Regions from separate parts of the Pseudidiomarina sp. PP-1MA genome, predicted to be linked through region 2. Evidence: predicted binding sites of a transcription regulator. Region 2 holds the regulator's gene; each other region holds the start of a gene.
What was found. The regulator sigma-54, encoded in region 2, starts transcription at its own class of promoters, with help from an activator protein. The targets are predictions, from matches to a motif close to GTTGGCACGNNNNTNGNNT.

Region 1 (10,660 bases), 570 kb from region 2:
GGCTGTTGATATTAGCCCGCAGCACATACACCACAATAGTATCTGAGCGCGATACTTCGTTACCTTCGGCATCAAGCACCCGCAGTTGCAAGCGCCGCTCGCCGCGGTCGATATCGGTTAGGGTCAGTTCGGTTTGGCTGGACCCCTGCCAAGCAATGCGCTGATCAACTCGCAATTGTAACTGATAGCCATCGGGTAGTGGGTTGGGTGTGGTTTGCCACCGCACCGCAACTGAACCATCGTTGGCACGCACCGCGGCTTGTTGCGCGGGCGCAATAATCTGGGCCATGGGCGCTGCGGCATCAGTAACCGTTGGCATGGCAGTTTGAGTTTGGGTAGTAACCGGGGGGTGCGTGGTGAATTCGGTGACTGGCACCGGCTGTAGGTTAATCACTTCAGCTTGGGGTAAGGGTTGATCCGAATATGTGACCGAGCCATCAGCATTTTGCCGTTTGTAAACTTGCTGTGCCGCTGCAGTTGAAACTGCAACGGCCAGCATTATCACAACCATGAGGCGGCTAATAAGCATCGGTCCTCCTAGGTTCAAACCTCAGCTGAATTAGACGCTGTAGTAAAGGTCGAACTCGATTGGGTGAGTGGTCATTTTCAGCGTCATTACTTCTTTGTGTTTCAGCTTAATGTACGCATCAATCATGTCGTCCGTCATCACGCCACCAGCGGTTAAGAACTCGCGATCTTTATCCAACGCTTCTAGGGCCATTTCTAATGAATGACACACGGTTGGAATTTCTTTCGCTTCTTCTGGCGGTAAGTCGTACAAGTCTTTATCCATAGCATCGCCAGGATGAATCTTGTTTTTAATACCGTCTAAGCCAGCCATTAAGAGTGCTGCAAAACATAAGTACGGGTTAGCGGCTGGGTCTGGGAAGCGCACTTCGATACGACGTGCTTTTGCACTCGCAACCACTGGGATACGAATAGATGCAGAACGGTTACGTGCTGAGTAGGCCAACATGACCGGTGCTTCGTAACCAGGGACTAACCGCTTATATGAGTTGGTGGTTGGGTTACAGAAGGCGTTCAAGGCACGTGCGTGCTTGATGATACCGCCGATGTAATACAACGCCATTTCGCTCAAACCGCCGTACTGGTCGCCAGCAAACAGGTTTTTACCATCTTTGCTAATCGACATGTGAACGTGCATACCTGAACCGTTATCGCCAACAATCGGCTTCGGCATAAAGGTTGCGGTCATACCGTAAGAATGGGCCACGTTGTGGACCACATACTTGTAGGTTTGAATCTCGTCAGCTTTTTTAACCAATGTGTTAAAACGGGTGGCAACTTCGTTCTGGCCAGCAGTAGCAACTTCGTGGTGATGCGCTTCAACCACTAAGCCCATGTCTTCCATCACGGTACTCATAGTGCTGCGGATGTCGTGCGCTGAGTCTACCGGAGGCACAGGGAAGTAACCACCTTTTACGCCAGGACGGTGCGCTAAGTTGCCGTCTTTGAATTCTTTACCTGAGTTCCATTTTGCTTCGTCGGCTTCAATTTTGTAGAAGCTGCCGCTCATGTCAGTATGAAAACGTACATCGTTGAACAAGAAGAACTCTGGCTCTGGACCAAAGAACGCGGTGTCACCGATGTTCATGCTTTGTAAGTATTCTTCAGCGCGACGAGCGATAGAGCGTGGGTCACGGTCGTAACCTTGCATGGTATCTGGCTCGAGGATATCGCAAACCACGTTCATGGTGACTTCGTCAGTGAACGGGTCTAATACTACGGTACTGCAATCTGGCATCAGTACCATGTCTGATTCGTTAATACCTTTCCAGCCGCCAATCGACGAGCCGTCAAACATTTTGCCTTCTTCAAAGAATTCTTCGTTAATTTGCGACACCGGAATGGTCACGTGCTGCTCTTTACCTTTGGTATCGGTAAAGCGCAAATCTACAAATTTAACTTCGTTTTCTTCAATAAAAGCCATAACGTCTTGTGGTGTAGACATGTGATCCTCCGCGATCGCAATCGTCAAAATGAACAATGAGTATAGCGTGCACTGAAACTTTCTGCACTGCGTTTGCACAAAACTAAAGCAAACCCCGTGCCAACTATTAAAACACTAATAAAATCAATAGCGAATAACTAAACTAACGATATTGGGGTCTGCTTTCACTCATCTTTTGCACCATCATAGTGCATTTATGTGCATCACGATAGTGCATTATGATCATGCGTTACAATTGTGCAACCGGTAAAATGCACAAAGAAAGGGCCCCACCCACGGAGCCCTATCGCAATCAATCAGTAACGAACAAGGTTGAACAATTAAAGATGCTTAGCCTTGCGTCGCAATAACGACGCGTACAGCAGCGGAATAACCACCAAGGTTAATGCTGTTGATACTGCGATACCGAAGATCAAACTCACTGCTAAACCACTGAAAATCGGGTCATCCAGAATGAAGAACGCCCCCAACATGGCCGCTAGTGCCGTTAATACAATCGGCTTAGCTCGCACCGCTGCAGCTTCTATCACTGCCTCGTTCAAATCCTTGCCAGCCGCCACTTCTTCGCGGACAAAATCCACCAAGAGAATGGAGTTGCGCACAATGATGCCAGCCAACGCAATCATCCCGATCATCGAGGTTGCGGTAAACTGCGCTCCCAGTAACGCATGCCCTGGCATAATCCCTATTAGGGTGAGCGGGATCGGAGCCATGATGACTAACGGTACTGCGTAGCTGCCAAAGTGCCCCACAACCAGTAAGTAAATCAATAACAAACCGACGGCATAGGCTGCCCCCATATCACGGAAGGTCTCATAAGTGATTTGCCACTCCCCATCCCATTTTAGTGCAGCCGTATCCCACACATCAGGTTGGCTGATATAGGTTTGTGGCAACTCAATGTTACCAGCGGCGGCAAACAGACCGTATAAAGGACTATCCAAATCACCCGCCATATCGGCCGTCACATAAACCACCGGACGCAGGTCTTTGTGGTAAATGGGCTGCGCATAAGGCCGCTGAACTCGGTCGATTAGCTCCGCTACCGGAATCGCCTGGCCACTGGTTTGTGATAGCACAGTGACGTTCTGCAGCTGGCTTAACTGACCTTGCCAAGTGTTTGGTAACCTTACTTTTACCGCTACCGGTTGGGTTTGATGGGGGACGGCTAAATAAGTGACATCCATCCCTGCCAAGGCCGTTTGCAATACCCGTACCACTTGTTCAGCAGTCACTCCTAATTGCGCCGCACGCTCGCGGTTAACCTGCCAGACTTCTTCTAAACTATCGCTCACCAAGGTGCTATCAATATCCACCACACCTTCGGTTTGCTGCAGTTGTGCCAAGGTTAACTGAGCGGCATCAGCCCGAGCCTGTGCACTTGGACCGTAAATTTCTGCAACAATTGGCGCCATCACCGGTGGCCCTGGCGGCACTTCAACGATTTTCAATGACGCGCCAACAGCTTCGGCAATAGGTGTCAGTAACGGGCGAATGGCTAAGGCCAACTCATGGCTTGCCCGCTCTCGCTCGCCAAGCTCTTTCAGAGTGACTTGCACATCGCCCATGTTTGCGCCTTGGCGCAAATAGTACTGCCGCACTAAACCATTAAAGCCTATCGGTGATGCGGTACCCGCATAAATCTGCGTCGCGGCTACTTCGTCCACGCTATCAAGCGTCTGCGCTAGTTCCACCAGCACCGCGTTGGTCTGCTCTAAGGTGCTGCCTTCGGGCATATCCAACACCAGCTTAATTTCACTTTTGTTGTCAAACGGGAGCATTTTCATCACCACTGCTTGCACCACGGCAAGACCGAGCATCGCCACAATCAGGCCAATGAGGCCAAAGCCCATCAGGTAGCGACGTTTGCGATGAGTTAGCAGCGGTAGCATCAGCTTATGAAAGAAACGATGCAATTTATCACTTTGCTGCTCTTGATGATGCTCATCTTTGAGTAAGTGGCGCGCCAGCCAAGGGGTAACGGTTAACGCAATCAGCAGCGACAGCAACATTCCCAAAGATGCATTGATAGGAATGGGGCTCATGTATGGGCCCATTAAGCCACTAACAAAGGCCATAGGTAAGAGCGCGGCAATCACCGTGAAGGTTGCCAATATCGTTGGCCCACCTACTTCGTCCACAGCAGCAGGAATGGACGTTTTAAGTGACTTGCCCAGCCCTAGATGGCGGTGAATATTTTCTACCACCACGATGGCGTCATCCACCAAAATACCAATCGAGAAGATCAGGGCAAACAGCGACACGCGGTTTAAGGTGAAGCCCCACGCCCATGACGCAAATAGGGTCATGGCTAGGGTTAAGACCACCGCACTGCCCACCACCACGGCCTCACGTTTACCGAGTGTGAGCAGCACTAAAGCCACCACCGAGATGGTCGCAAAGATCAGTTTCTGGATCAGCTTAGATGCTTTATCGTCTGCAGTTTGGCCGTAATTGCGAGTTACTTCTACCTGCAATTGTTCAGGCAACAATTGCTGCTGCATGGTAGCTAAACGAGCTAATACTTGCTCGGCCACCACCACGGCATTTTCGCCCGCCTTTTTGGTAATGGCTAAGGTTATTGCTGGTGCAAGCTCACCCCCTTTTTGCCGCGACCACACGTACTGTGAGGGTACTTCTGCTTGGGTTGAGATGTCCGCCACTTGATGCAAGCGCACTGGTTTACCATCAACATTAGCTACAATCAGATTACTCAGCGCCTCAGCACTTTCAATAAACCCACCTACTTGCACTGGGATGTACTGATTGCCCTGTAATCGATACCCCGCTTGTCCACTTTGGTTTTGGCTAGCTAGCGCTTGGCTAACCGCATTAAAATCCAAACCTACCCGAGTGAGGGCGGTGTTATCTAAGGTGACATTTATTTGCTCGGGCTCGGCACCAATAATACTGATGTCTCGCACCCCGGCGACGTTTTGCAGCGGCTCAATCAAACTATCAGCTACATCCTTCAGCTCTAAGTCTGCGCCGGTTAGGGTTAGCCCTAAAATTGGTACATCATCAATACCTCGAGCTTTCACAAGCGGTTGCGTAAACTGCGGATGCTGTTGCTGCCAACCGGCTAACGTATCAAACAATTGCACCAGTGCGGTGTCGCGCGCAATGCCAACTTCAAACTGCACCGTCACTAAGGCTTGGCCAGGCTGTGACACGGAGAAAATATGCTCAATACCCTGCATGCGGGCAAAATGACGCTCTAACGGTGTGGTCAGTTGCTGTTCAACTTGACTCACATCGGCACCAGGAAAGGCGATCATGATATCAGCCATGGTCACATCAATTTGGGGCTCTTCTTCGCGCGGCGTGATCATCGCCGCCATAATCCCCAGAATTAAGCCAAATACCGCCAACAGCGGGGTTAGTTGGGAGCGCTCACCCCAGGCTGCAAACTTACCTGCAATCCCTAGTGGTTTATTACTCATAACGAATAACCTCGCCAGCTTTTAGCCCGCTGACCACTTCTACTTGACCATTTTGAGTGAGGCCTAAGCGAACCGCACGCCAGCTATTATCTTGCATTCGCACCATGGTCAGTTCACCACGTTGCAACACCGCTTGCTGTGGTACTAGAAGGCCCTCGTGCTCACCCACTTGCACGACCACCGGTAACCACTGACCGGGCAATAGATTACCGTCTGCAGGCAAATTTAACCGTAATCGCACGGTACTGGAGGCACTATGAATGGTGGGAAATAGACGCTGTGCTACTGGTTTTAAGCCGGCTACTTCAGCCCATTTGAATTGCTCGACCGCCGGTGCAAACAGGGCAGGAAGATCAACATGCACTCGTAATTCGGCCGGATCAAAGCCTGACATCAACGGGGTGCCTGGCTGCACTAACTCACCTGGCTCTACTAAACGCTCACTCACGACACCGCTGTAAGGAGCTTTGACTGCGGTATAAGACAGTTGCTCTTGGGCGCGCTTGGCTGCTGCTTGCGCCGCTTTTAACTGGGCATTAGCGTTGTCTAAGCGCGCTTTAGCCCGATCGAGTTCGGCATCAGGCACTAACTTTTGCGCCACTAATTTAGTGACTCGATCAAATTCCTGCTGCTCAGCCACTAGGGTAGCTCGTGCTGCCGCTACTTGGGCTTGGGCCTGAGCCACAGCTTGATATTGATCAACGGAGGTGATGGTGACTATGGTGGCACCCGCTTCAACCTGGTCACCAACATCCACGTTAACGGCTTCAATACGGCCAGAAACTTGCGCTGATACGGTCGCGCTGTTGGTTGACTCCACCACCCCTTGCAAATGAATGTATTCAGCAATAGATGCTTGCTTTACGGTGTAATCGGTGGCGTGAGCCATGCCACTGCTGGTGACTAAAACGAGTGCGGCGCTGAACATCAGGCCGACTAAACTACGATTTAAAATCATCTTCATCCCCTTGCTAGAAATCTCTATAGAAAAAATTATAGAGCATATTCTAGCAACTTGGGATGATTATTTCGCTTTTTTCTAAAGAACCTCGAAAACCGCGCCGTAACTGCCTCTACGTTGAGTTGCCGGGGCCTTACCTTGGTCGTCTTGATACTCGGCTTCCATAAAATACTGGCCGGCTTCAGTCCAAGTTACTGAGAATTCGCCGGCACCATTACTGGTCACTGTTTGCTCTTCTTGCTGCGCACGGTAGCGCATGCCTTCACGAATAACAGTAACTTCAGCACCAGCTACGGGCTTGCCATCAAACAGCACTTTAAAGTCTGCGGTTTCGCCAGCGTACAAATCGTTTGGATGGGTTACTGGAACCACTTCAAAGCCCTGGTTAGTTGGCGCCAACACCGTATCACTCGGGGCTCCGTTGGTCACAAAAGTTTCAATCCGACGCGAGTATTCAGTAATGGTTAAATCTTGCGCTTGTTTTGGCACTTCACGCTCAAAATCACCCGGCTTAGGCGTAACCCCACGACCTGGCCAGAATTGACGTTCACCGTTGGCATCTACCCAGCGGGCTTGCAGGTTTTGCGATGCGGTAACAACTTTATAGGTGCCATTTTCGGTAAGCTGCAAATCAAAGACGGAGCGCAATTTACCCGTATGGGCATTCTGTAACTCTAGCGGCTGACCGTTGGGTGCTAATGCCACAACCCCATTCAGGCGGAACGCCACGTGGTCACGAGCAAATATTTCGTTAGAAACTGCCGCCTCAAAGGTAACCCAAGCATTTTCTTTAGAAATCACCGTGGCATCAGGTTTGATCCAAGCGCGATGCGCCTCGGCCGAAAAACTTAGGGCGAGGGCCCCGAATAAAATAATATAACGCATGCTAGTTTCCTTTCGTTCTAATTCAATCAAAGATAGTAAGTGTTCACATTCAGATTCGCGTGGTTATTGTGCTGTTACGCTTAACTTAATCAGGCCGAGCTCGTGTTGACCTTGCACTTGAGCGCTCACCGGTGCCTGCAATGGCAGGGTGATAGGCAGTTGTAGATGTTCACGACCACCAACCTCACGCGCGGCTTCAATATTCAACCGATACTCACCTGGCGGTAGCTCGGCTAACTGCGGTAAAAATTGGCTTAAATTAAGGTTATGGCTGCCCGGGCGGCGGGTTGCTCCAGTAACTCCATCAATCGGCATGGTGGCCATGCGGCCACTGCGGCGCCACCATTGACGCATATCCTTGAGCCATTTTTCGCCCTCTTTGTTTGCTAGTTTGCCGTCATACCAAACAGCAAGGTCGGCCACCCGTTGATGTTTCGCATCGGCTAACCAGATAGCAACATAAGGTCGATGGTATTCAGCCACATCTAACTGCGGGATCTCTACGTGCAATAGCATCTGCTTGGGCGAAGCGGCTTCTGCTGCATGGGCTGGTACCAACAAGGCTAACCAAGGAACAACCACGCCCAGAGCTACCCACCACCAAGTAGATTTACGACCTTTGGCATAGCGCTTTAATAACAATAAACCGCTTACTGAAAACACCAGCATCACGACCGCTAAAATATCTAACATAGTTATCCATCCCCAGCCGGTATTGCGGCCCTTGTGTAAATCGTTGAAATAGGCAATCCAGCCTCGATCAATGCTTTCTTGGTAAAACATGCCGGTCTCTAAATCGACTCGAAACCAGAGATCACCACCGGCCCGAGGTAAGCCAAAATAGGCCTCAAACTCGTCCCACTGGGCGGCTTTTTCAGCAGGCAAGGATTGCTGCTGCGAACTTAAGTACCAACCTCTGAACACCGCTGGTAGAGGCCCTTCCGCGCTGTAAGACCCTTCGAGTAATTGCTGCTGGCGGGCTTGCATTGCCTGTACCACAGCCGTGGGCAGCTGCTGCTCTATCACTGTTGTAGAGGGCGAGGCTTCTAGCTGATGCGCATGGTTTAAGGTGATGCCCGTAAGCGCGAACAAAAGTGTCGCAACCAAGCAGGCGGCTGAACTAACCCAATGCCAAGCTTTCAGATCGCGCCAGCCTGATTTGCGGCGCGTGGGTTTATCCTGTGCTGCATGACGGCGCTTGGATTTAGGCGATTGACTTGTTGATGAAGTGATTGGGCACATTCTTCGAATCCGTTCTACCTAGTTGAGCTCTCAAAGCAAAAACCGACTTGGTCAATGTTTTTGAGAATTATTATCATTTAACTGTTTACATGATAAATGAGAGTTATTATCATTTGCAACATCGGATTCATTAATTTTCATTAAAAGGTTGTTTTATGTCACTTCGGACTCGTCCTACACCGCTTGCTTTAATGATTGCATCACTGGTATTCAGCACTATCCAAGCGCCAGCTATGGCTGCTGGCGAACCGGTGCCAGACGCTGATGCAAAAGACCGCGTAGAGCGGATCGTGGTTACTGCTGCGGGCTACGAAACCAAGGTTATTGATGCACCAGCGAGTGTAACCGTGGTAACTCGCGAAGATTTGGCAACCAAACCCTATTCGGGCTTAGCCGATGCCTTGCGTGATATAGAAGGTATTGATGTAGGTTCTGGACAGGATAAGAACGGTAACTTAAGTATCACCATGCGCGGCTTACCCGCTGAATACACCTTAGTGTTGATTGATGGCCGTCGCCAAAATGATACCGGTGATATTGGGCCTAACAACTTCGGTAACAGTCAGTATATGTACATGCCGCCGTTAGCCGCGATTGAACGCATTGAAGTGGTCCGCGGGCCAATGTCTACTTTGTATGGTACCGATGCCATTGGTGGGGTGGTGAATATCATTACTCGCCGCACCCTAGATGCTTGGCACGGAGATGTGTCGGTAGCTGGTACTTTGCAAGAAGATGACCAATACGGCAATGACCAAAAAGTTGATTTTTACCTTACCGGTCCAATTAACGAGGCCTTGAGCCTTGCCTTACGCGGCAGTGGTTATTGGCGCGAGCCTAGTGAACCGGGCTACGTGACTGAACTGCCGTTGCCCGATGGCAGCACTTGGACCGACTCAGGCAGCTTTGGCGACCGCAAGATTGTCGGCGGTAAGTCTTGGAACTACGGTGCTACTTTAGACTATAACCTGACTGAAAAGCAGCGCTTTGCGCTTAGTTACGATTTAGCTAAACAGCGCTACGATAACACTCAAAGCCAAGTGGGTACGCTTGATTCTGCCGAGAACATGTGGCGAGCTGGCGGCAACGGTTTAGTTGAGCCCCGGGTTGGTTATGCGCCTTACCAGCGGGTGCAACGTGAGCAAGCTGTGCTCTCTCATATTGGTACCTTTGATGCTGGCGTATGGCGCAATAGCATCACCCATAGTATCAGCGAGAACTTAGGCCGTAGCTTGCCGCTGTCTTTGGCAGAACGTGCTGCGTTTCAACAGCTGTGGGACCAAGCAGTCGCAGACCAAGGCGTGAGCCGACCGGTACTAACTGATGATATTCGGGCGGTGATTGAGAGCGAATACTTACCTCGCCCTAATCGACCACTAAAACTGACCAACTGGATTTTTGATTCGACTTTTGAGATGAGCTTCGCCCGTAATAAGTTGGTGACTGGGGTGCAATACCTTGATGTCTCCATGGAAGACGGGGTGTTTGGTTTTTACGGTAGTGATTATCGCGCAGGTACCACTCAAGACCATCGCCAATGGGCTATTTTTGCAGAGAACAGTTTTGATGCAACCAACTCGCTGACCTTAACGACCGGCGCTCGTTACGATCATCACAATATCTTCTCTGGACAGTGGAGTCCGCGCGTTTACTTAAACTACAGCATTAACCCAGACTGGACCGTTAAAGGCGGGATCAGCACCGGCTATAAAGCACCAAAACCCAATGATCTCTTCCCTGGCATCACTGGCTTTGGTCGCCAAGGTACCATTCCTTTGGTGGGTAGCCCTAACCTGCAACCAGAAACGAGCGTGAACTACGAAGCGGCCGTATATTTTGATAACGCATACGACTTTACCGCCAACCTCACCGTGTTCTACAACGAGTTTGACGACAAAATCATTCGTCAAGACAGTGCCCCTAACTGTGAGATCGCACAGCCAGGTCAGTATTGTGTAGACATTGGTGAGGGTTGGGCGGACCTTGGCTACGACTACTTTACTCAATATGCCAACGTTGACAAAGCGGTCACCAAAGGTGCTGAGGTGTATGCTGAATACGATATTACCGATGCTTTAAGCGTACGCGGTAACTACACCTACACTCACAGTGAAGTACGCAGCGGCGCTGACAAAGGTTTACCCTTGGTCAATACGC
Region 2 (10,660 bases):
TGGCACGCCAACATCAGATCTGGTTAGTGGCCGGTACCGTACCTATTGTAGATGATGCCAAGGCTGCTAAATTTAGCGCCGCTAGCTTAGTCTTTAATCCCCAAGGGGAGTGTGTGGCTCGCTACAACAAAATGCATTTGTTTGATGTCGATGTCGCCGATAATACCCGCAGCTACCGCGAATCCGCATGGACTCAGGCGGGCACTGAGGTGGTAACAGTCACCACCGAGTTTGGCGTATTAGGCTTGGCGGTGTGTTACGATGTGCGCTTTCCTGAACTCTTTCGGGCGCTACGAGAGCAAGGTGCCGACATCTTGTTGCTGCCATCGGCCTTCACCCAAGTGACAGGCGCAGCCCATTGGCACGTGCTAACTCGGGCCCGCGCCATCGAGCAACAATGTTTTTTAGTTGCCGCAGCCCAAGCTGGGGTTCACGCCAATGGCCGTGAAACATACGGTCACGCCTTGGTTTGTGATGGCTGGGGCCGCATCTTAGCAGAATCTGACGCCACCAGCGTAAGCTATGCCAGCGCGCTGGTGGATATTAATGAACTTACTAAAATTCGACGCGACATTCCGGTTGCGACGCATTTTTCTGAAACCAAGAAGGGTCTTCATGCAGTTACCTAACCAACCTGAATTTTCACGGGTTTACGATAATTTATTAACTCAGCATCAGCTGGATAGCGAACAGTTGCAGCAAGCCCTGCAACGCTTGTATACCGGCACCATTGATTTTGCCGATATTTACCTGCAAAGCAGTGTGAACGAATCTTGGGTGCTTGAAGATGGCATTGTCAAAGAAGGCAGTTTTCATATTGAAACAGGTCTTGGTGTGCGGGCCGTGCAGGGTGACAAAACCGGATTTGCCTACGCCGATGATATTTCGCCACTGGCCTTACAGCAAGCTAGCAGTGCCGCTCGTGGTATTAGCGCCGCGGGCGAACAAGGGCAACTAAAAGTGCTAACTGCCAGCCCTTATGTGCAACGCTACGCACCATTAAACCCGCTGGAAACCCTAAACGAAACCGCAAAAATTGAGCTGCTACGCGAGCTGGATGTTTATGCGCGTAGCCTAGATAGCCGCGTCGTAGAAGTGATTGCCAGCATCAGCGGGAGTTACGATGAAGTCTTGATTGCCGCCACCGATGGGACCTTCGCAGCGGATATTCGGCCGCTTTGTCGGGTTAACTGTACCGTGCTGGTGGAACATGATGGCCGCCGTGAACGCGGCAGTGCGGGCGGTGGTGCGCGGGTTGGTTATGACTATTTTAGTGAGACGCTGGCGGGCGCGAAGCCGCGCTGGCAGACCTTTGCCGACGAGGCGGTGCGCCAAGCACTGGTGAATCTAGAAGCGCGTCCTGCGCCGGCAGGAACCTTCCCGGTGGTTTTAGGCGCCGGCTGGCCAGGCGTGTTGCTGCACGAAGCGGTCGGCCATGGCCTCGAAGGTGACTTTAATCGTAAAGGCGCCTCAGCTTACGCCGGCAAGATGGGCGAATTAGTCGCCTCTGAGCTGTGCACCATTGTCGATGACGGTACCATAGATCACCGCCGTGGATCCCTAGCTATCGATGATGAAGGTACGCCAGCAGGCTACAATGTGCTGATTGAAAAAGGCCGCTTGCAGGGGTATATGCAAGACAAAATGAATGCTCGTTTGATGGGTGTTGCACCCACCGGAAACGGACGCCGTGAAAGCTATGCGCATTTACCTATGCCGCGCATGACCAATACCTACATGCTCGGTGGTGAAAGCGACCCGGCTGATATCATTGCCAGTGTCAAAAAAGGGATTTATGCGCCGCAGTTTGCTGGCGGCCAAGTAGATATCACCTCAGGTAAATTTGTGTTCTCAGCGTCAGAAGCCTATTTGATTGAGGATGGCAAAATTACCGCACCTATCAAGGGCGCAACCCTTATCGGTAATGGCCCAGAGGCCATGCGCATGGTGTCTATGGTAGGTAACGACCTAGCCTTAGATAATGGTGTTGGGGTGTGTGGTAAAGACGGACAAAGCGTGCCCGTTGGAGTAGGTCAGCCTACCTTAAAACTGGATGCGTTAACTGTGGGTGGCACCGATTAAACGGTGGCCACCTCACGTAAATATTTGAACAGCTCGCGCGCGGCAGCAGGGGCTTTGCCTTGTTGCTGCTGTTTGCTCGCTTGGCGATAAAATTGCCGTAATTTCTGCCGATCAGCGTGCGGATAAGCGGCTAAAAACTGCTGAATAGCGGCATCGCCGTCAGCTAAAATGTGGTCGCGGTATTTTTCTAACTGATGAAATAACGCGTTTTGTTCGTCGTGTGATTGCTCGAGTTCAGCCAGGCCGCGTTCAATCGCAGCCGTATCACGATTGCGCATCATTTTGCCAATCAGCTGTAACTGACGGCGGTAACCTTCGCGTGTATTACGAATGCGTTGGGCTAATTTAATGGCATCAAAAAGATCCTCATCAAGAGGGATCTTAGCAAGTTTACCGTCAGACAAATTAACCAGTTTTAAGCCGAGCTCTTGTTGAGCTTCGGCATCACGCTTGAGCTGCGATTTACTAATTAAAAAATCGTCATCAGCGTGGTTTGAATTACCATCATGATTCATGAAAGGGTCCTTGTGCATGACCTTAGGTGTTTATGTTCAAGTGAATAACCGATAGTGTACCAGAAAATTAAGCGCCCGCATGCTAAACCGCTGCGCAGCGATTCGCCGAAGGGCAAGAGGAGAGTTAGTTTGATCCCAGATGTAAAACAATTAAGTAGTGAGATGCAAGAAGTTAAGCAGTCGGTAGCGCAGGCACTGGCATATGCTAAAGAGCTTGGTGCCAGTGCGGTTGAATGCGCGTTAAGCCGTAGCCGGGGAATTAACGTCGGCACCCGCCTTGGCGAAGTTGAAACGGTAGAATTTAACCAAGACGGCGCCCTAGGTATTACCTTGTTTCGGGGCCAGCAAAAGGGTTCAGCATCTACTACCGATTTAACCGCCGCAGCCATTCGTGCGGCGGTAGAAAAAGCCAATAGCATCGCCCAGTTTACCTCGCCCGACCCCTACGCGGGCTTAGCTCCAGCTGAACTGATGGCAACCGCTATCCCTGATTTAGACTTGTGCCATCCCGCCGACCAAAGCGCTGAATTTGCCTTAGAGCAGGCGTTACGCTGCGAGCAGCACGCCTTACAAATGGATAAACGGATTGTTAACTCTGACGGTGCTGGTTACAGCAGCCACGTCGGCTATCGAGTTTATGGCAATAGCCACGGCTTTTTAGCGGGTTACCTACAATCACGACATAGCTTAAGTTGCAGTTTAATTGCCCAAAGCGGCGAGCAGATGCAGCGCGATTACGCCTACAGTGTGGCACGCCATCGTGACGGCTTGTGGACTCCAGAACAAGTGGCAGAAGATGCGGTGAACGCTACTATCGCGCGCTTAGACGGTCGCAAAATAGCAACCGCGAAGGTGCCAGTCATCTTCCGTGCAGACGTTGCAAATTCACTGTTTGGTCACTTTGTAGCAGCTATTAGTGGTGGTAGCTTGTATCGCAAATCGAGCTTCTTGGCTGACCATTTAGGTAAACAAGTATTGCCTAGCTGGTTAACCATTACCGAACAACCGCATTTGCGCGGGGCGTTAGCTAGTAGCCCGTTTGACCATGAAGGGTTAGCGACGGTGGAGCGCGATATTGTTGCCAACGGCGTCTTGGAAACTTACTTACTGACTAGCTATTCAGCGCGCAAATTAGGCATGCAGCCTACCGGACACGCCGGTGGTATCCACACCTGGCAAGTGCAGCATGGTGAGCAAGATTTAGCAGCTTTATGTAAGCAGATGGGCACCGGGCTGTTGGTCACTGAACTAATGGGCCAAGGGGTCAATATTGTCAATGGTGACTATTCTCGCGGTGCGGCAGGGTTCTGGGTCGAACATGGCGAAATTCAGTACCCAGTAGAAGAAATTACCATTGCCGGCAACCTAAAAGACATGTTGGCTAACATTGTGGCTATCGGCAATGATATTGACCTTCGCCATGGTGTTCGTACCGGTTCTGTGTTGCTAGAACAGATGCGCATCGCCGGCATGTAGCCGGCGTTAGCTCAGTAGTAGCGTCGCTGTGCCTAAGAAAGCAAAAATACCGACCACGTCGGTGACGGTGGTAAGAATCACCCCGCCGGCTAATGCAGGGTCGATATCAAACTTCTTCAAGATCAAGGGCACAGTCACCCCGGCCAAGCCAGCCGCGAGTAAGTTAGCCATCATCGCAAAGGCGATGATGGCGCCAATCAGAAGGTCTTGCTTCCAGATCGCCACCACGGCCGCAATCAGTAACGCCCAAATCACCCCGTTAAGAGCGCCAATCGCAAGTTCCTTACCAATCAACCAACGTTGGTTACTGGCACCTATATGACCCAGTGCCATCCCTCGAATGACCAAGGTCAGGGTTTGTGAACCGGCAATCCCGCCCATACTTGGCACAATGGTGTTAAGGATAGCGAGGATGGCCATTTGCGCTAAAATATCTTCAAACAAGGAACTGACCATGGCCGCCAGCAGCGCTGTGATCAGGTTGACACCTAACCATACCGAGCGGCGCTTAGCACTGGTCCAAACCGGAGCAAAGGTATCCTCGTCATCATCTAAACCAGCCATGCTCAACATCGAGTGCTGGGCATCTTCACGGATGATGTCGACCACGTCATCGATGGTAATACGACCAAGTAAGCGATTGTCTTCGTCAATGACCGGGGCCGAGATCCAATCTTGCCGCTCAAACAGTTTGGCTACTTCAGTTTCGTCCATATCTGCCGGAATGCCTTGTACCTCTTGGTCCATGACATCGCTCACTAAACGGCTAGGATCAACGGTAAGTAAGCGGGTAATGCCGATTTCACCAATAAATTTGTCTTCGCGGCTTACCACGTACAGTTTATCGGTAGCCTCAGGTAGCTCGCCTTTCAACCGCAAATAACGTAATACCACATCAATGGTAACGTCTGGGCGTAAGGTGATGGTATCCGTATTCATCATACTACCGGCGGTTTCTTCGGCGTATGACAGAGCTTGCTCGGCACGATGGCGATCTTGCTCGTCCATCGATTTTAATACTTCTTGATAGACCTGTTCGGGTAGGCCACGTAATACGTAGGCGAGGTCATCGGTATCCATGCCTTCGGTGGCGGCGGCCAATTTCTCTGGCGCCATCTGCCGAATGATGGATTTTTGCACTTCTTCAGATAATTCTTCAAGGATGTCGCCGTGCTCGTCGGCGTCAACCAATTGCCAAATGATAGCCCGCGCTTTAGGTGGCGAGGATTCAAGTAACAGGGCAACATCCCAAGCGGGCAGGTTGTGCAACTGGCGCCGAGCTTGCACGTACATGCCACGCGTAAGAGATTCGGTGACCTCTTGTAAGCGCTGTTCGGCAAATTCTTTATCGGCGATTTCTACTAGCATGCTGCAAAACTCCTGTGAATGTCAGAAGTTTACCGCATCATTGCTCTTCATCAAAGCGCGATTCGATTAACTCGGCAACGGCAGCGACAGCTGCCTCGGCATCATCACCTTCAGCTAAGATATCAATTTGCCGTCCTTGCCCACTGGCTAACAACAACAAACACATCACACTGGAGGCATCTACTTGCTGCTGCTCTTGCACAATGTACACCTTGGCGGCAAATTGTTGCGTGAGTTTAGCTAGCTTGGTGGCGGCGCGTGCGTGTAAGCCGAGTTTGTTACGGATAGTGACTGATTTGCGCACACAAGTCGGCATAAAGGGTAACTCCTAGCTTTTAAACAAGCTAAAGCGGGCTGATAGGACGGTGACGAGGGGCCTCGCGATGCTTCACTTGCACTTTGAAAGGTTGGCCCTGAAAGCGTTCTGCTAGCTGCTCGGCAATGTAGACCGAGCGATGTTGGCCACCGGTACAACCGATGCCAATGGTGAGATAGCTACGGTTGCTGCGTTGAAAGTAGGGTAACCAAGTGGCTAAGAAGTTTTCTACCTGATGAATAAACTTGGTCATTAACGGCTGTTGCTGAAAAAAGTGTTGGACGGCTGGATCTGTGCCGAGCAAGGCCTTTAACGAGGGCTCCCAATGCGGATTAGGCAGGATTCGGGCATCAAATGCGTAGTCCAGATCACTAGGTAAACCATACTTGTAACCAAAAGATTGGAAAACCACAATCAATCGTGACGCTGACTTACCCAGGGCGCGCTCGGCCACTTGTTCGCTCAGCTGGTGCACGCTTAAATCGCTACTATCAATGCGCCAAGTTGCTCGTTCCGCCAACGGCTCAAGCAAAGCTAATTCAGCTTGGAGAGCATCACTTAGAGGTAGCTCATTCTTAGACAGGGGATGTAAGCGGCGGGTTTCCGCAAAGCGGCGCAACAACACGGCCTCAGATGAATCAATGTAGAGAATTTCAGGTTTAATTTGGTCAGGTAAAAACTCCAGTGAATCGGTTAACTCACTGGCTTCGATCGGCATATTGCGCACATCAACACTCACCGCCACTTTATTGTACTGCTCAATAACCGCATGCACTAACGTAGGAAGCAAGGTGATCGGGAGGTTGTCGACACAATAGTAACCAAGATCTTCTAACACGCGCAGGGCAATAGTTTTACCGGAGCCGGAGCGGCCGGTAACTATGATCAATTGCATTTTATCTGCGGGGTTAAGGTTGCTATCGGTCATTTTACAAACAGTTCATAAAGTTCTTGGTCTGAGCTGGCATCACGCAAAGCGCGGGTGCAGGTTTTGTCGTTCAGACGCTGGGCCACTGCTGCTAAGGTTTGTAAATGCTGTTCATGCGAATCTTCTGGCACCAGCAACGCGAACACTATATCTACCGGCTGGTTATCAATCGCATCAAAATCGATAGGCTCTTCTAGGGTCAACAAAATAGCCACCGGCTTAGTAGCCGAGGCTAAGCGCCCATGGGGGATAGCAACCCCCAGCCCGATGCCAGTACTACCTAATCGTTCGCGATTGAGAAGACTTTCGAAGACGTCAAAACCGGTGGTGCCCGAGAGACGCGAAGCGGCCAGTTGGCCGATGATTTCAAGCACTTTCTTTTTGCTTGTTCCCGCGACTGCGCAGCGAGCGCAGTCGGGGCTTAACAGAGTGGATAAATCCATGATTTAGTGGCGTTTCATCTTTTCTTTATGTTTAATAACCTGCCGATCGAGTTTATCAATCAGCCCGTCAATAGCCGCATACATATCGGTGTGCTCTGAATCAGCGAAAATTTCGCCGCCATTCAAATGCAGCGTAGCTTCCGCTTTTTGCGTTAACTTTTCAACATTTAAAATGACATGGACGTTATTTATGTGGTCAAAATGACGTTCCAGCTTAGAAAACTTGGTATCGACATAGTCACGCAGAGCGTCAGTAATTTCGATATGATGACCGGTCAGATTAATTTGCATAACATCTTCCTTCTGTTTGTCCAAGATTCAGATAAGACGTTTGCGTTGGCTCGAGGGCGGAATATTCATGGCCTCACGATACTTCGCAATTGTCCGTCTAGCTACTTGGATACCCTGTTCGGCCATGAGTTCAGTTAATTTACTATCACTGAGAGGCTTCTTGGGGTTCTCCGCAGCAACTAGCTTTTTCAATACCGCTCTAATTGCGGTAGAAGAAGCATCTTCTCCATTATCCGTTGCCAATTGGCTAGAGAAGAAGTACTTCAATTCAAACACACCTTTAGGTGTATGCATATACTTTTGTGTGGTTATTCTTGAAATAGTTGATTCATGCATCTCTACTGCGTTAGCAACGTCAGCAAGAACCATAGGCTTCATCGCCTCAGGGCCATATTCAAAGAAACCTTGCTGACGTTGCACTATGGTTGCAGCTACTTTCAGTAAGGTATCGTTACGGCTCTCAATGCTTTTAATAAACCACTTTGCAGCTTGCGTATGCTGCCGAATATACTGTTGTTCTTCAGATTGCGAACCACTTTGCAGCAGCGCCGCATAATCTTCGTTCACCTTTAGTTTAGGCAAACTTTGCGAATTTAGCTCTACTGTCCAGCGATCATTTTTTTTGCGCACCAGCACATCAGGAATCACATAATCGTCATCACCTGCACCAAAACCGTCCCCAGGATGTGGTTGTAGCTGCTGAATCAGCGCTAGTACTTGGCTTAAATCGGCTTCTTGAATACGTAATCGCCGCGCCAGATTGCGATAATCGCGCTGGGCGAGCAACGGCAAATGTTTTTCAACGGCTTGCAGAGCTAAGTTCAGGTAGGGAGTATCGTTAGGAAGATGTCGTAGCTGAATTAATAAACATTCGCGCACATTGCGAGCGCCAACGCCAATCGGATCAAAATGCTGAATTCGTTTGAGCACCACAGCTACTTCGGCAAGCTCAACTTGGATGAGCTCGGGGTGTTGCTGTCGAATCGCTGGCAATAGTTCTTCTAATTCAGCCGTTAAGTAGCCGCGCTCGTCAATACTATCTATCAACAGCGTAGCAATGGCTTCATCAAGGGGAGAAAAATGTGACAGTCGCATTTGCCATAACAAGTGCTCTTGTAAACTTTCACTGGTACTGCCCTGATAGAGGGTATCTTCACCATCGTAAGCTGTGCCAGAACTACCTAAAGAAGCCGAGTAGCTTGGTTCCCAGCTCTCCTCGGCAGCAGCGACATCAGTTTCGCCTTCAGCGCTTTGGTCGGCCACCTCAAGCAATGGGTTTTCATCCAGAGCTTGTTGTACTTCTTGCTGCAATTCTAAGCTAGAAAGTTGCAACAGTTTGATGGCCTGTTGCAGCTGTGGGGTCATGCTCAGCTGTTGACTAAATTTGAACTGCAGGCCTTGTTTCATCATGATAGCTACAGCGTAAACTGGTCGCCCAAATACACGTCTTTCACATGCTGATTATTAAGAATGGTTTGGGCATCGCCTTGCGCGATAAGCTCGCCATGGCTAACAATATAAGCATGTTCACAGACGCTTAGGGTTTCGCGCACGTTGTGGTCGGTAATGAGCACCCCGATGCCACGTTTGCGTAGGTGTTCGATAATCTTCTTGATGTCCAGCACGGAAATCGGGTCAACCCCAGCAAAGGGCTCGTCCAACAAGATAAACTTTGGCTCAGCCGCCAGCGCCCGTGCAATTTCAACCCGGCGTCGTTCGCCCCCAGACAGACTCATGCCTAAGCTGTTGGCGATATGGCTGATGTGAAACTCTTCCAGCAAGCTATCAAGCTTATCTTCACGCTGGGCCGCAGATAGTTCTTTGCGGGTTTCGAGTATCGCCAAAATATTATCGCGCACCGTCAGCTTGCGAAAGATGGAGGATTCTTGTGGTAAATAGCCAATCCCAAGGCGAGCGCGTTCATGCATAGGTAATAACGAGATATCGCGGTCGTCTAACTTAATCAGGCCTTTGTCGTTATTCACTAAGCCAACGATCATATAAAAAGTGGTGGTTTTTCCGGCACCATTAGGGCCCAGCAAGCCAATCACTTGGCCTGCTTCAACAGTTAAACTAACGTCTTTAACAACTTGGCGTTTTTTATAAGATTTGGCTAAATGTTCAGCTACTAATCGGCTCATGGTTGCTCGTTGTTCTTATCGTCTTGTTGTTTCGGCATGTAGATGGTGGTTACGCGGTCGGTATCTTTGTCACCACGCGTGGTCATTTGCTGTGTAGCAAAGTTATAAACCATCTCTCCACCACGACTGACGCTGTTTCCTTGCGCAACTTCAACATTCCCCCGCAACGTCAGTAACTGTTGCGCTTGGTCATAAATGATTTGGTTGGCCTTGGCAGTGATAACACTACCGTCTTCTAATTGTTGGGTATAAACCGCCGGTGCCCCTTCAGCGATAAACACAGCATCTTCGGCCTCACCTTCACGCTCTACTGATAACTTGTCAGCGGTGATTTTTAAGCTGCCTTGCTCGATGATGACGCTACGTTCAAACACCACAATTTTATTAGCAATATCAACCCAATCGCGCTCAGCATTGATGCGAATGGGCTGATTAAAGTCGTCTTTGCCTTGGCTAAGTGCTGCGTTAGAGAATAATGCAGCACTTAGCACAAGACTACTGAGAATTAGTTTGGCGACCGGTATAAATGGTTTCAACATGTTTCGTTAGTTCCAGAGTTTGAGCGCGTAAGTTAGCATGCATGCCTTCGCCTCGAATAGTAAAATCACGACCGTACATCACCACCGCTTGCTCAGTCGTCATGGTTTCGGCCAAAGTATCAATGGTTAGGTAGCTGGTTTCAACCCGTTCTAAAAAATCTTCGGCGGTTAAGCTACGCATTAAAATATTACGTTCTAACACCAAGCTTTTGTCGCCATAAAAAGAGCCAGCCTCAGCTGCCACCTGCCACACCGGACCTCCATCACGGGTGTGCACAATGTAGGTCGGCTGATCTAACTCGGTTAAGCCGATCGGGCTGTAATGAGTCATTTTCTCTGCAGCAATCCGATGCGCTAAGGTACCATCCTCACTGTAAACCCGCACAATCAGGCCCTGTGCGGTAAAATCAGGCTTGATCTCACGATAGCCCGCTGGTTCATCGGTGAGGTCTTGATCTCCAAAAGGACGCCACACCAATAGCGCTAAGGTGGCAAAGATGATGGCGATAATCACCACAAGATTACGGGTCATAAACTGACTCCACCGTGCAGTTGCAATTG
Region 3 (10,660 bases), 500 kb from region 2:
GCTCGGCATCTTGTTGAATGGCGGTAACAAAGCGATTAATTTGGTCTATTTGCGGCAAGATCTGTTGTTGTAAATTAGCACTGGTGACCACGCCATCGGCTATTTGCTGCTGAAATTGCTGCCAACTGGTTCGAGTTTGCGTATATAAGGTTGCTAAATCAGACTCACTATGGCTAAAACGGTTAAAGACTTGATGATGCCAACTTTGTTCAAATTCGGCTTGCATGGCCGCTGCTGCAGCACTATCAGCATCATGCAATTGATGCCAGCTGTATTGATACGCTTGGTAGCGCAATGAGCCTGCAATATTTATGGCTAAGGCATCTTGATCTGCTTTTTCTGAGAGCCAATACGAAGCCAACAGAGTAACTACGGTAAGCGCCACCATAAAACTCAAAGCAAAACCAATGCGTGTCACAATAGATGAATTAGGCATAGACAATTAGGAGTCAAACTCTTAGGTTGATTTAAACAGATGCGTTAGTGTACCTCGGATAGCAACTGAACAACAATCAACCATAAAAAAAGCGGCAACACCTAAGTGCCACCGCTTTTAACGTCACCTTTAATTTCAGGCTGTGATTAAGCTATATGCTGTTGTTCACGTGAGCTTTTATCAAACCACAAGCCATACACAACTTGCCAGCTGATAGCAAAAGCACCAATAATGAAGACCACGTCGCCAACAGTGCGCACCCAACGCAGACCCTCTAGCAACGGCTGTTGCATAAAGGCTTCGCTACGTGCATACCATAAACCTTCAGACGCTGATGCATAGAACTGGATGAAGCCAACTGGCAGTAAGCTAGTAAATAGCATCATGCCAAGGCCAATGTTCATCCACCAGAACGCAGTAGTCATCAGTTTATCGTTAAATTGCAGGTTTGGACGAATGTAGCGCAAGATAAGTAAAACAAAACCTAGCGCTAAGAAGCCATACACCCCAAACAAGGCCGCGTGAGCGTGAGTTGGTGTGGTGTTCAAACCTTGAATATAGTACAGCGAGATAGGTGGGTTAATCATGAAACCTAACACGCCAGCACCTAACATGTTCCAGAAGGCTACCGCAACAAAGCACATGAGTGGCCATTTAATGCGTTGCATCCACTCGGCTTTGCGTTGCAAGCTCCAGTTTTCCCAGGCTTCGTAGCCCAAGACAATCAAGGGAACGACTTCTAGCGCAGAGAAAGTTGCACCAACGGCCATCACGGGAGTGGTGGTACCGGAAAAGTACAAGTGGTGGAAAGTACCAGGTACACCACCAAGCATAAATAACGAGGCTGACGCTAAGGTGGCCGTAGTAGCCATTTTTCTAGAAACCAAGCCCATGCTATGGAAAATAAAGGCTAGGGCCGCGGTGGCGAATACTTCAAAGAAGCCTTCTACCCACAAGTGCACGATCCACCAGCGCCAGTATTCCATCACTGATAAGTGAGTACGTTCGCCATAGAAGAAGCCAGCGCCGTAGAACAGGCCAATAGCAACAACAGATGCGGTGAGTAGTGCTAATAAGTTCTTGTCGCCTGGTTGACGAAGAGCGTGGAAGACACCGCGCATCATCAACACTAACCAGAACACGATACCTAAGAATTTACCAATCTGCCATGCACGACCGAGGTCGACGTATTCATAACCTTGGTGACCCCACCAGAAGCTTAAGTGCTCAGGCATAATTTGAGCAATAGAGAGGAAGTTACCAATAAAGGTACCAGCAACCACTACAACTAACGCCCAAAATAGTAGGTCGACTCCTAGTTTTTGATACTTAGGATCTTTACCACCATTAATGATAGGTGCTAAGAATAAGCCAGCAGCTAAGAAGCCAGTAGCAATCCAGAACATGGCCGCTTGTAAGTGCCAAGTACGCACTAGCGAGTAGGGCAACCACTCAGACACGTTAATACCATAGAATTCTTGACCTTCTACAGTGTAGTGAGCAGTAAAGCCACCTAACAAAACTTGTAAAGCAAACAACGCCACGACGATAAAGCAATATTTACCTAGTGCTTTTTGTGATGGTGTAAGTTTGAAGGTAGTGATTGGATCTTGCTTAGGAATCTCAATTTCTTCTTCATCGTGGTCGCGCAAGAAAGCCCAACCCCAAATCAAAGCACCGATACCAGCAATCAGTAAAATCACACTAATAATAGACCAAATGATATTCTCAGCACTTGGCTTATTATCAATAAGCGGCTCATGCGGCCAGTTATTGGTGTAGGTGACATTGCTATCAGGGCGTTCAGTAGCGGCTGACCAAGCAGTCCAGAAAAAGAACTCAGTCATGCGCTCGCGTCGCTCAAGGCTCGGCAAGGTGTTCTCTTTCATTGCATAGCTTTCGCGCGTGCTTTGTAGCTCAGGAGCATCGCTGAATAAGCGAATATAATAATCCGCTACGTCATTGATGGCTGCTACTCGAGTCTCACTTAGTAGCACCGTATCAGTTGCAGCATCGTAGGTGTTGGTACGATATTCCTGTTTTAACGCAAATTGCAGAGCATTTTGCTCAGCTGGGCTCAAGCTGTCGTAGCTCATGCCGTAATCACGTTGCGCTACAATTTCTAACCAAGCTACGAGCTCACGGTGTAACCAGTCTGCAGTCCAATCGGGTGCTTGATAAGCACCATGGCCCCAGATCGAGCCTAATTGCATACCACCGATGGATTGCCAAGCGGTTTGACCATCGAGAATACTCTCTTCAGTCATTAACACTTGTCCCGATTCCGTCACGTACTGCGCTGGAATAGGCGGTGCTTCGCGGTATACCTCTTTACCAAAATAACCCAAGATACCAAAGGTAATCGCTAGGATGCCGATGAGTATCCACCAAAGTTTTTTATAACCGGCCATATGGCACCTCCGGTTGTTGTTGTTGATTCATGCGAGAGTCTCCCTTTATTGCATTTCGCACGCATTCATAGATGAGTACCCTTTCCTTATAGCAAGTCTCGTGCCAACTTTTATCCATCTGATTTTATTGGTTTTTATTTGTTTTTGGGGTAGATATAACCGCACTTTTTGAGGGTGCTAGTAACCCGTAGGGTTATTTTTACCCATCAGCATGTTTTGGCTAGCTTGCCGAAACCGCGGACTGAGTTTTTCAGGCTGCTTATTTATTGATCCGGATCAACACAATATCTAGGTGATCGTCTAGGCTTTAGCACAATATATAGATGCAAATAACCAATTCAGCACAATATGTGGGGTTTTAATGCGCTACTGTTCAGAGCAAATAGCCTTTCAGGAGGTGCCCGGCGAAGTCTCGTTGGCTTATACCATCACCGGCTGCCCTGTGGGTTGTAAAGGCTGTCATAGCGTTGATAGCTGGCCCGCTCATAGCGGAGTGGAATTAACCCCAGAGTATTTTACGAAGCGGCTGCAGCAATATCGGGGTTTAATCACCTGCGTGTTGTTTTTAGGGGGTGAATGGTACCCAGAGCAGTTACTGCACTTACTTAAATTAGCTCGTGAGCAGGGGCTAGAAACCTGTCTGTATACCGGTTATGAGCAGGTGCTACCTGCACTCCGCGAACAGCTCACCTATTTAAAAACGGGCCCTTGGATAGCTGAGCTTGGTGGCCTAGATAGTCCAAACACAAATCAGAAGTTTATTGATTTACGCAATCAACAATTACTAAACGTGCGCTTTTTAAGCACTGATTAAAACAAGGAGCATACCTATGTTGCGCTTACACCCCGATCAAGTAGACGCCAAAGTTGACTTTATTCAGCAATATCTCCATGCCGAAAATGCCGCTGATGGTTCAAAAATGGATGCTAATGCGAATGTGACGCAAAAGAATATTGCGACGCTAGAGTCAGAAATCATGAAGGATTTTTTTGTTCAAGTGAACCGCAAGCAAGTCAGCAATAAAATTGCAGAGTTGTTTGGGCAGCCGTTGGCGCAGGAGTATATTCGTCAAATAGAAGATCATGAGATTTATGTGCATGATGAAACTAGCTTAAAGCCTTACTGTGTGTCGGTTACCATGTATCCGTTTTTACGTGATGGGCTCACTAAGTTGGGCGGCGAATCAAGAGCACCAAAACACCTAGAAAGCTTTTGTGGCACTTTCGTGAACTTCGTCTTTGCGGTGAGCTCACAGTTTGCCGGGGCCGTCGCCACCGTCGAATTTTTGGCTTACTTTGATTATTTTGCTCGTAAAGATTACGGTGATAACTACCTAGAAACACATCGCCATCAGATTGAAAACCATTTACAGCACGTCGTGTATGCCCTTAATCAGCCCGCGGCAGCGCGCGGTTATCAAAGTGTCTTCTGGAATATCTCAGTCTATGACCAGCATTATTTTGAAAGTATGTTTGGTGACTTTGTCTTTCCCGCCGATTTCAGCAAATCATCATGGCAATCGGTGAGCCAGCTTCAGGACTTTTTCTTACATTGGTTTAATGAAGAACGGAAGAAAACCATACTCACTTTCCCGGTCGTTACCGTGGCTATGCTGACCGAAAATGGTCAGTGCAAAGATCAGCAATTTGCTCAGCATATTGCCCATGAATTATCTGCCGGTAACTCATTCTTCGTGTATCTATCACCCAATGCCGATTCGCTAGCTTCTTGCTGTCGTTTACGCTCTGAAATTAGTGATAATACCTTTTCTTACACCCTTGGTGCTGGTGGCGTCGCGACCGGATCCATTAATGTGATCACCATTAATATGAATCGGTTAGTGCAAGATGGACGCGACTTGGGTGAGGAAATTGAGAAAATTCAAAAATACCAAGTGGCCTATCGGAGGCTCATGGAAGATTACCAAGCAGCCGGTTTACTCACGGTTTACGATGCTGGTTTTATTACCCTGGATAAGCAGTTCTTAACTATTGGTATCAATGGCATGGTAGAGGCGGCGGAATCGCAAGGTTTAACGGCCAGTAATAATCCTGAGTACATTGAATTTGTGCAGCGCCACTTAAAGGTTATTTACGATGCTAATAAAAAAGCCAAACAAGAATATGGCTATATGTTTAATACCGAGTTTGTGCCGGCAGAAAACCTTGGTGTCAAAAATGCGAAGTGGGACCGCGCCGATGGCTATGTTGTGCCGCGTGATTGCTACAACTCCTACTTTTACGTGGTAGAGGATGAACAAACCAATGCAATTGATAAGTTCACCTTACATGGTCATGAATTAATAGAGTTTTTAGATGGTGGCTCGGCTCTACATCTTAACCTAGATGAAAAACTTAACGAGGATGGCTATTTATCACTGTTAAATATTGCTGCTAAAACAGGCTGCAATTATTTCTGTATCAATGTGAAGATTACCATTTGTAATGACTGTGAACATATCGATAAGCGCACCCTGCATAACTGCTCAAGTTGCGGTTCTGAAGATATTGATTATGGTACGCGGGTGATTGGCTATTTAAAACGAGTGTCGGCATTTAGTGCTGGGCGTCGGCAAGAACATGCCGCCCGCCATTATCATCGCCAGCCGCAGCGGGCGGTAGAGGCGGCAACATCCCAAGCTGGCTAGCTTGGGATGGTCAGGCCAGCACAAATGATGCTGCCATAGCTAGACTATGGCAGCACCTATCGAGAGCCTCTTCTTAGTTAAACGACTTTAGAGTAGCGTGGAGCCGTAGCTGCATCGTCTAAGTAGGCGTCAAAGCAGGCACAAATACTCCGTACCCATAAGCGACCCAATTCAGTAACACGTAATTGCGAGTCATCAATGGTCACCAGCCCATCCTCAATAAAGGGGGCTAATTTTTGTTTAGCATTGGCAAAGTAAGTCCAAAAATCAGTCAACTGCCAAGCCTGTGTAAACGCAGCAATATCCAATTCAAAGTGGCAGATAACTTGCGAAATAAGTGCGGCGCGCAAGCGGTCATCTGCGTTCAGTTCAAATCCTTTAATAACCGGCAGGCGTTGTGCCTTCAGGTGCTTGTAATAGTCAGGTAGTTCTTTGCTGTTTTGCCAAAGCACCCCATCAATTTGGCTAATGGAAGAAGCTCCAATTCCCAACAAAGCATCCTGGCCGCTGGTGGTGTAGCCTTGGAAGTTACGCTGTAAGCGCCCTTGTTGCTGAGCAATAGCAAGTTCATCAGATGTTTTAGCAAAGTGGTCCATACCAATAAACTGATAACCGGCAGCGTTAAAACGAGTGATCCCAAGCTGCAACAGTTCTAACTTAATCGATGGCTTAGGTAAGCTCTCAGTTGGGATTTTTGCTTGACCAGCAAAACGTGCCGGCAAATGAGCGTAGCTAAATAACGATACCCGGTCGGGAGCCAAGGCAATCACTTGATCAATTGAGGCTTTAAAGGTTTCTGGACGCTGGTAAGGCAAACCGTAGATTAGGTCTAGGTTGATCGACTTAAAACCCAATTCTTTGGACAGCTCTACTTGATGTCGGATGAGATCGGTATCTTGGACACGGTTAATCGCAATCTGTACTTTTTCGTCAAAGTCTTGCACCCCATAGCTTACACGATTAAAACCGAGCGCTCGTAAATGCCGTAATTTTTCATCACTACAGCTGCGCGGATCGATTTCGATACTCCACTCAGCATCGTCAGTGAAACTGAAGTGTTGATGTAGCAAATCATCTAAGCGTGACAATTGTTGCTCGGTTAAAAAGGTTGGGGTACCACCGCCCATATGCACAGACTCAAACTTACGAGTCCCTAACAGCTTGGCGTACATCGCCATTTCTTCGGCTAAGTAATCAAGATAGATATCGGCTTTGTGCTGATGCCGAGTAATCACCTTATTGCAGCCGCAGTAGTAACAAAGCTTGTGACAGAAAGGTAAATGAATATAGAGGCTTAACTTTTCTGGCGCATCAGCCAGGGTGCGCTCTAAAGTACCGATCGGAAACTTATCATGCAGCGCCAAGGCGGTCGGATACGAGGTATAACGCGGACCGTTAATGTTGTATTTATCAATGAGCTCTTGGCTCCAGGTGATATTTGCTACTGATGCGTTCATGCGTTACCCCTTGGTGACACCTTGGTTAAATTCTGTCGCTCATAATACTTGATGCAGATCAGAATTTTGATACGCCTGAAGGGGTATAAGCTTGCTGCTGCAAAATACGCTCTGCTAAGGCCTGATTAAACCTAAAAACAGGTTTGGGTAGGCGTTGATTCAACTCAATGGTGTCCAATAAGTTCTTCACTTCAAGCCCTAATTCAGTGTCACCTTTGATCAATAATTTGCGTCGGAAGAACAAGGTATCCGGGTCTACTTTGCCACTTAGCATCAGCAATAAATACTCACTATTACCGCGCATGGTAACGTCTGCTTGCGGGCCGTCAAAAGTTACTTGTAGGCGTGGTCGTAGGCCTTGGTTGGCGAGGGATACGCTGAACTTTAAGGCTAAGTCTGGCACCTCAATAAGAACCCATCGCTGGCGCAAGAAAGCAAATTTATCGGCCACCAGTTCATCGTTAAGAACATGGTTTAGAGCTTGCGCAAATAGGTGTTGAGTTACCCCACGCGGGGCTACTTGTAGTAAGGACTTAGAAAGGTGTGGGCCCCACTGATAGGCCAGATCTACTACTTTAGGGATAACCATTTATTACCTCGATTAATCAGCCCAGAAAAATTTAACCCGATTATAATACTCATTACCAATGCATGTTTATGGACGGGATCAATAATTATGGAATTACTCTGCCCCGCCGGCAGTATGCCAGCCTTGAAAGCAGCCATTGAAAATGGTGCAGATGCGGTATATGTAGGTTTAAAAGATGAAACTAACGCACGTCATTTTGCTGGTTTAAATCTTGACCAAGCAGGTTTAACTGAAGCCGTTCGGTTTGCGCATAGCCATGGCAAGAAGTTGCATGTTGCCATTAATACCTTTGCGCATGCAGATAGCTGGGAAAACTGGCGGAAAGCGGTTGATATGGCGGTGAAGTGTGGCGCTGATGTGCTCATTTTGGCAGATATTGCGGTGCTAGCTTACGCAGCTGAGCGCTATCCTAAGGTTGAATTACACCTTTCGGTACAAGCCTCAGCCACCAATGCGGCAGCGATTGAGTTTTATCAACAATTTAATGTGAAGCGCGTGGTGCTGCCGCGTGTGCTCTCGATGAACCAAGTGCGTACCCTAGCGCGCACCACCGATGTTGACCTCGAAGTTTTTGCCTTTGGTAGCCTGTGCATTATGGCCGAAGGGCGCTGTTATTTAAGCTCGTACATGACAGGTGAATCACCGAACACGGCAGGAGCTTGTTCACCGGCAAAATACGTACGCTGGGATGAACACGAAGATGGCTCGTTAGAGTCACGGCTGAACAATATTCTGATTGATACCTTTGCCCCCAATGAAACTGCAGGTTATCCAACGTTATGTAAAGGACGTTTCACCGTCGGTGAAGACACCTATCACGCCTTAGAAGAACCAACGAGCTTGAATACTTTAAGCTTGTTACCGGAGCTGCATAAAGAGGGCATTGTGAGTTTAAAAATCGAAGGTCGGCAACGCAGCCCGGCTTACGTCGCCCAATTAACGCGGGTGTGGCGTCAGGCTATAGACAAAGTGCTAGCAGATCCTGCTAATTTTGCCGTGCAGCCCGACTGGGATGCGACTCTCGCAGGTTTATCTGAAGGCAGCCAAACCACGTTGGGTGCCTACCACCGGAAATGGAAGTAATCATGAAATTTTCTCTAGGAGCAATTCAATACTATTGGCCGCAGCAAGTGGTAAAAAACTTCTATCGGCAAGCCGCAGAATCTGCCGTTGATATTGTTTATTTAGGCGAGACGGTCTGTAGTAAAAGGCGTGAACTGAAGTTTGCTGATTGGCTGCAAGTCGCTCATGAATTACGCGAGGCGGGCAAACAGGTGGTGTTGTCTACCATGACCCTGTTAGAAGCACCATCCGAGCTACGAGAGCTACGCAAGTATTGCGATAATGGTGAGTTTTTAGTGGAAGCCAACGACGTGGGCGCCATTCGACTTCTGCAAGATAACCAACTACCCTTTGTCGCTGGAGCCGCCATCAATTGCTACAACCAGCACACGCTGCGGCAATTAATGACCATGGGGATGAGCCGTTGGGTGATGCCGGTTGAATTATCTCGTGACTGGTTGCAGAAATTACTGCAACAGCCGATGGTAAAAGATGTGCGCGATTGCTTAGAAGTTGAAGTGTTTAGCTTTGGGCACATGCCTTTGGCTTGGTCCGGTCGCTGTTTTACGGCGCGCTCAGAAAACCGTGCCAAAGACCAATGCGAACTCTGTTGCATTAAATACCCAGAGGGGCGTCGTGTGGATAGCCAAGAAGGTCAGCAAGTATTTGTTCTAAATGGTATTCAAACGCAATCCGGAACTCGTTATAACTTGGTAAATCAGTTACCTAGCATGCAAGGCTTAGTTGACATAGTGCGTTTAAGTCCGCAGTTAGAAGGCACCTTTTCTTGGTTAGAAAAATTTCGGCAGAACCAGCATGGCGAACAGCCCCAAGCCCTCGAGCCGAACGATAGTAACGGCTATTGGATGGCATTAGCAGGGTTAGTGCAAACAGCATAATTAGGGTTGCTAGCAACCATATAGGAAGACAGCATGATTCAAATTACTGACTTACAAATTGAGCAAAAAATGTGGCCGTTATTGCGGCAAGCTTTTCGACCGATGTTTTTATTGGGGGCGAGCTTTAGTGCCTTGGCCATCACCTTGTGGCTGCTGGTATTAGCTCAGGTCATCGAGCTGCCCGTGTATGGGCAAACCTTATTCTGGCACAGTCATGAAATGATCTTTGGTTTTGTGGCGGCCATCATCGTGGGCTTTTTGCTGACCGCCGTACAGAATTGGACTGGCTTACGCGCTACCCACGGACGGGCCCTTGGCATCCTCACTGCGGTATGGGTGTTGGGTCGGTTAGGGCTTTTAGTTGGGGCTTGGCTACCTTGGTGGCTGGTAGCTGCGGTTGATCTATTATTTTTACCGTTAGCGGCGATTTTATTGGCTGTGCCCTTAATTGCGGTGAAGCAGCAGCGAAACCTATTCTTCGTGCCCGTGCTTTTCTTGTTAACCTTGTGCAATGCGCTGATGCACTTCGGGCTGCAGACCGGACAATACGAAATTCAACAATTAGGTAGCCAAAATGCGGTGTGGTTGGTCACTTTACTGATGGCCATCGTAGGTGGTCGGGTACTCCCTATGTTTACCGCCAACGGAACTATGACACCAAAAGCCGAACCCATCGTCTGGTTAGACCGCATCGGGTTAGGTAGTTTGTGGTTGATTTTTGTGCTGAATATTACCAATTTCAGCGCCATGGTACCGGCCTTGGTGATGGCTCTACTCTTCGCGACAAGTGCTTTAGCTTTAGCTATTCGCTGCGCCCGTTGGCGTATCTGGATCACCTGGAAAGTACCGTTACTGTGGTCGCTACATGTAGCTTACTGGTTTATTCCAATTGGCTTAGCGCTATATGCGCTGCGCTATGCGGGCTTTCCTATCACCAACAGCTTGGCGTTACATGCATTAACTGCTGGCGCTATGGGTAATATGATTTTAGCGATGATTGCACGGGTCTCTCTGGGCCATAGCGGTCGTGCCCTACAACCCAAACCCATCATTAGCGCAGCCTTTATGTTAGTGATAGTAGCTGCGGTGGTTCGCGTATTTGTGCAAGGCTTATGGCCAGAGTTATCCGTGTATTGGTATGCCCTAAGTGCGTTTGCT

Region 1: glnA (glutamate--ammonia ligase) is a predicted target of sigma-54. The motif match lies at 2,058-2,076, and genes of this name have one in related genera.
Region 3: AB8S08_RS11955 (nitric-oxide reductase large subunit) is a predicted target of sigma-54. The motif match lies at 2,937-2,955, and genes of this name have one in related genera.

What each region holds. Positions count from the first base shown of each region.
Region 1 is NZ_CP165718.1:2,461,582-2,472,241, forward strand. Features, by position in the region: gene AB8S08_RS11610 (DUF4124 domain-containing protein) at 1-529, opposite strand, end outside; gene glnA (glutamate--ammonia ligase) at 560-1,972, opposite strand; gene AB8S08_RS11620 (efflux RND transporter permease subunit) at 2,293-5,415, opposite strand; gene AB8S08_RS11625 (efflux RND transporter periplasmic adaptor subunit) at 5,408-6,373, opposite strand; gene AB8S08_RS11630 (DUF4198 domain-containing protein) at 6,455-7,261, opposite strand; gene AB8S08_RS11635 (PepSY-associated TM helix domain-containing protein) at 7,325-8,503, opposite strand; gene AB8S08_RS11640 (TonB-dependent receptor domain-containing protein) at 8,659-10,660, shown strand, end outside.
Region 2 is NZ_CP165718.1:328,492-339,151, forward strand. Features, by position in the region: gene AB8S08_RS01515 (carbon-nitrogen hydrolase family protein) at 1-629, shown strand, start outside; gene tldD (metalloprotease TldD) at 616-2,082, shown strand; gene yjgA (ribosome biogenesis factor YjgA) at 2,079-2,597, opposite strand; gene pmbA (metalloprotease PmbA) at 2,727-4,073, shown strand; gene mgtE (magnesium transporter) at 4,080-5,441, opposite strand; gene AB8S08_RS01540 (HPr family phosphocarrier protein) at 5,479-5,757, opposite strand; gene rapZ (RNase adapter RapZ) at 5,786-6,652, opposite strand; gene ptsN (PTS IIA-like nitrogen regulatory protein PtsN) at 6,682-7,128, opposite strand; gene hpf (ribosome hibernation promoting factor) at 7,132-7,419, opposite strand; gene AB8S08_RS01560 (RNA polymerase factor sigma-54) at 7,447-8,826, opposite strand; gene lptB (LPS export ABC transporter ATP-binding protein) at 8,835-9,560, opposite strand; gene lptA (lipopolysaccharide transport periplasmic protein LptA) at 9,557-10,099, opposite strand; gene lptC (LPS export ABC transporter periplasmic protein LptC) at 10,056-10,631, opposite strand; gene kdsC (3-deoxy-manno-octulosonate-8-phosphatase KdsC) at 10,628-10,660, opposite strand, start outside.
Region 3 is NZ_CP165718.1:2,528,786-2,539,445, reverse strand. Features, by position in the region: gene AB8S08_RS11960 (ATP-binding protein) at 1-436, opposite strand, end outside; gene AB8S08_RS11955 (nitric-oxide reductase large subunit) at 583-2,847, opposite strand; gene nrdG (anaerobic ribonucleoside-triphosphate reductase activating protein) at 3,209-3,661, shown strand; gene nrdD (anaerobic ribonucleoside-triphosphate reductase) at 3,678-5,495, shown strand; gene hemN (oxygen-independent coproporphyrinogen III oxidase) at 5,573-6,952, opposite strand; gene AB8S08_RS11935 (SCP2 domain-containing protein) at 7,011-7,541, opposite strand; gene AB8S08_RS11930 (peptidase U32 family protein) at 7,629-8,624, shown strand; gene AB8S08_RS11925 (U32 family peptidase) at 8,627-9,502, shown strand; gene AB8S08_RS11920 (NnrS family protein) at 9,536-10,660, shown strand, end outside.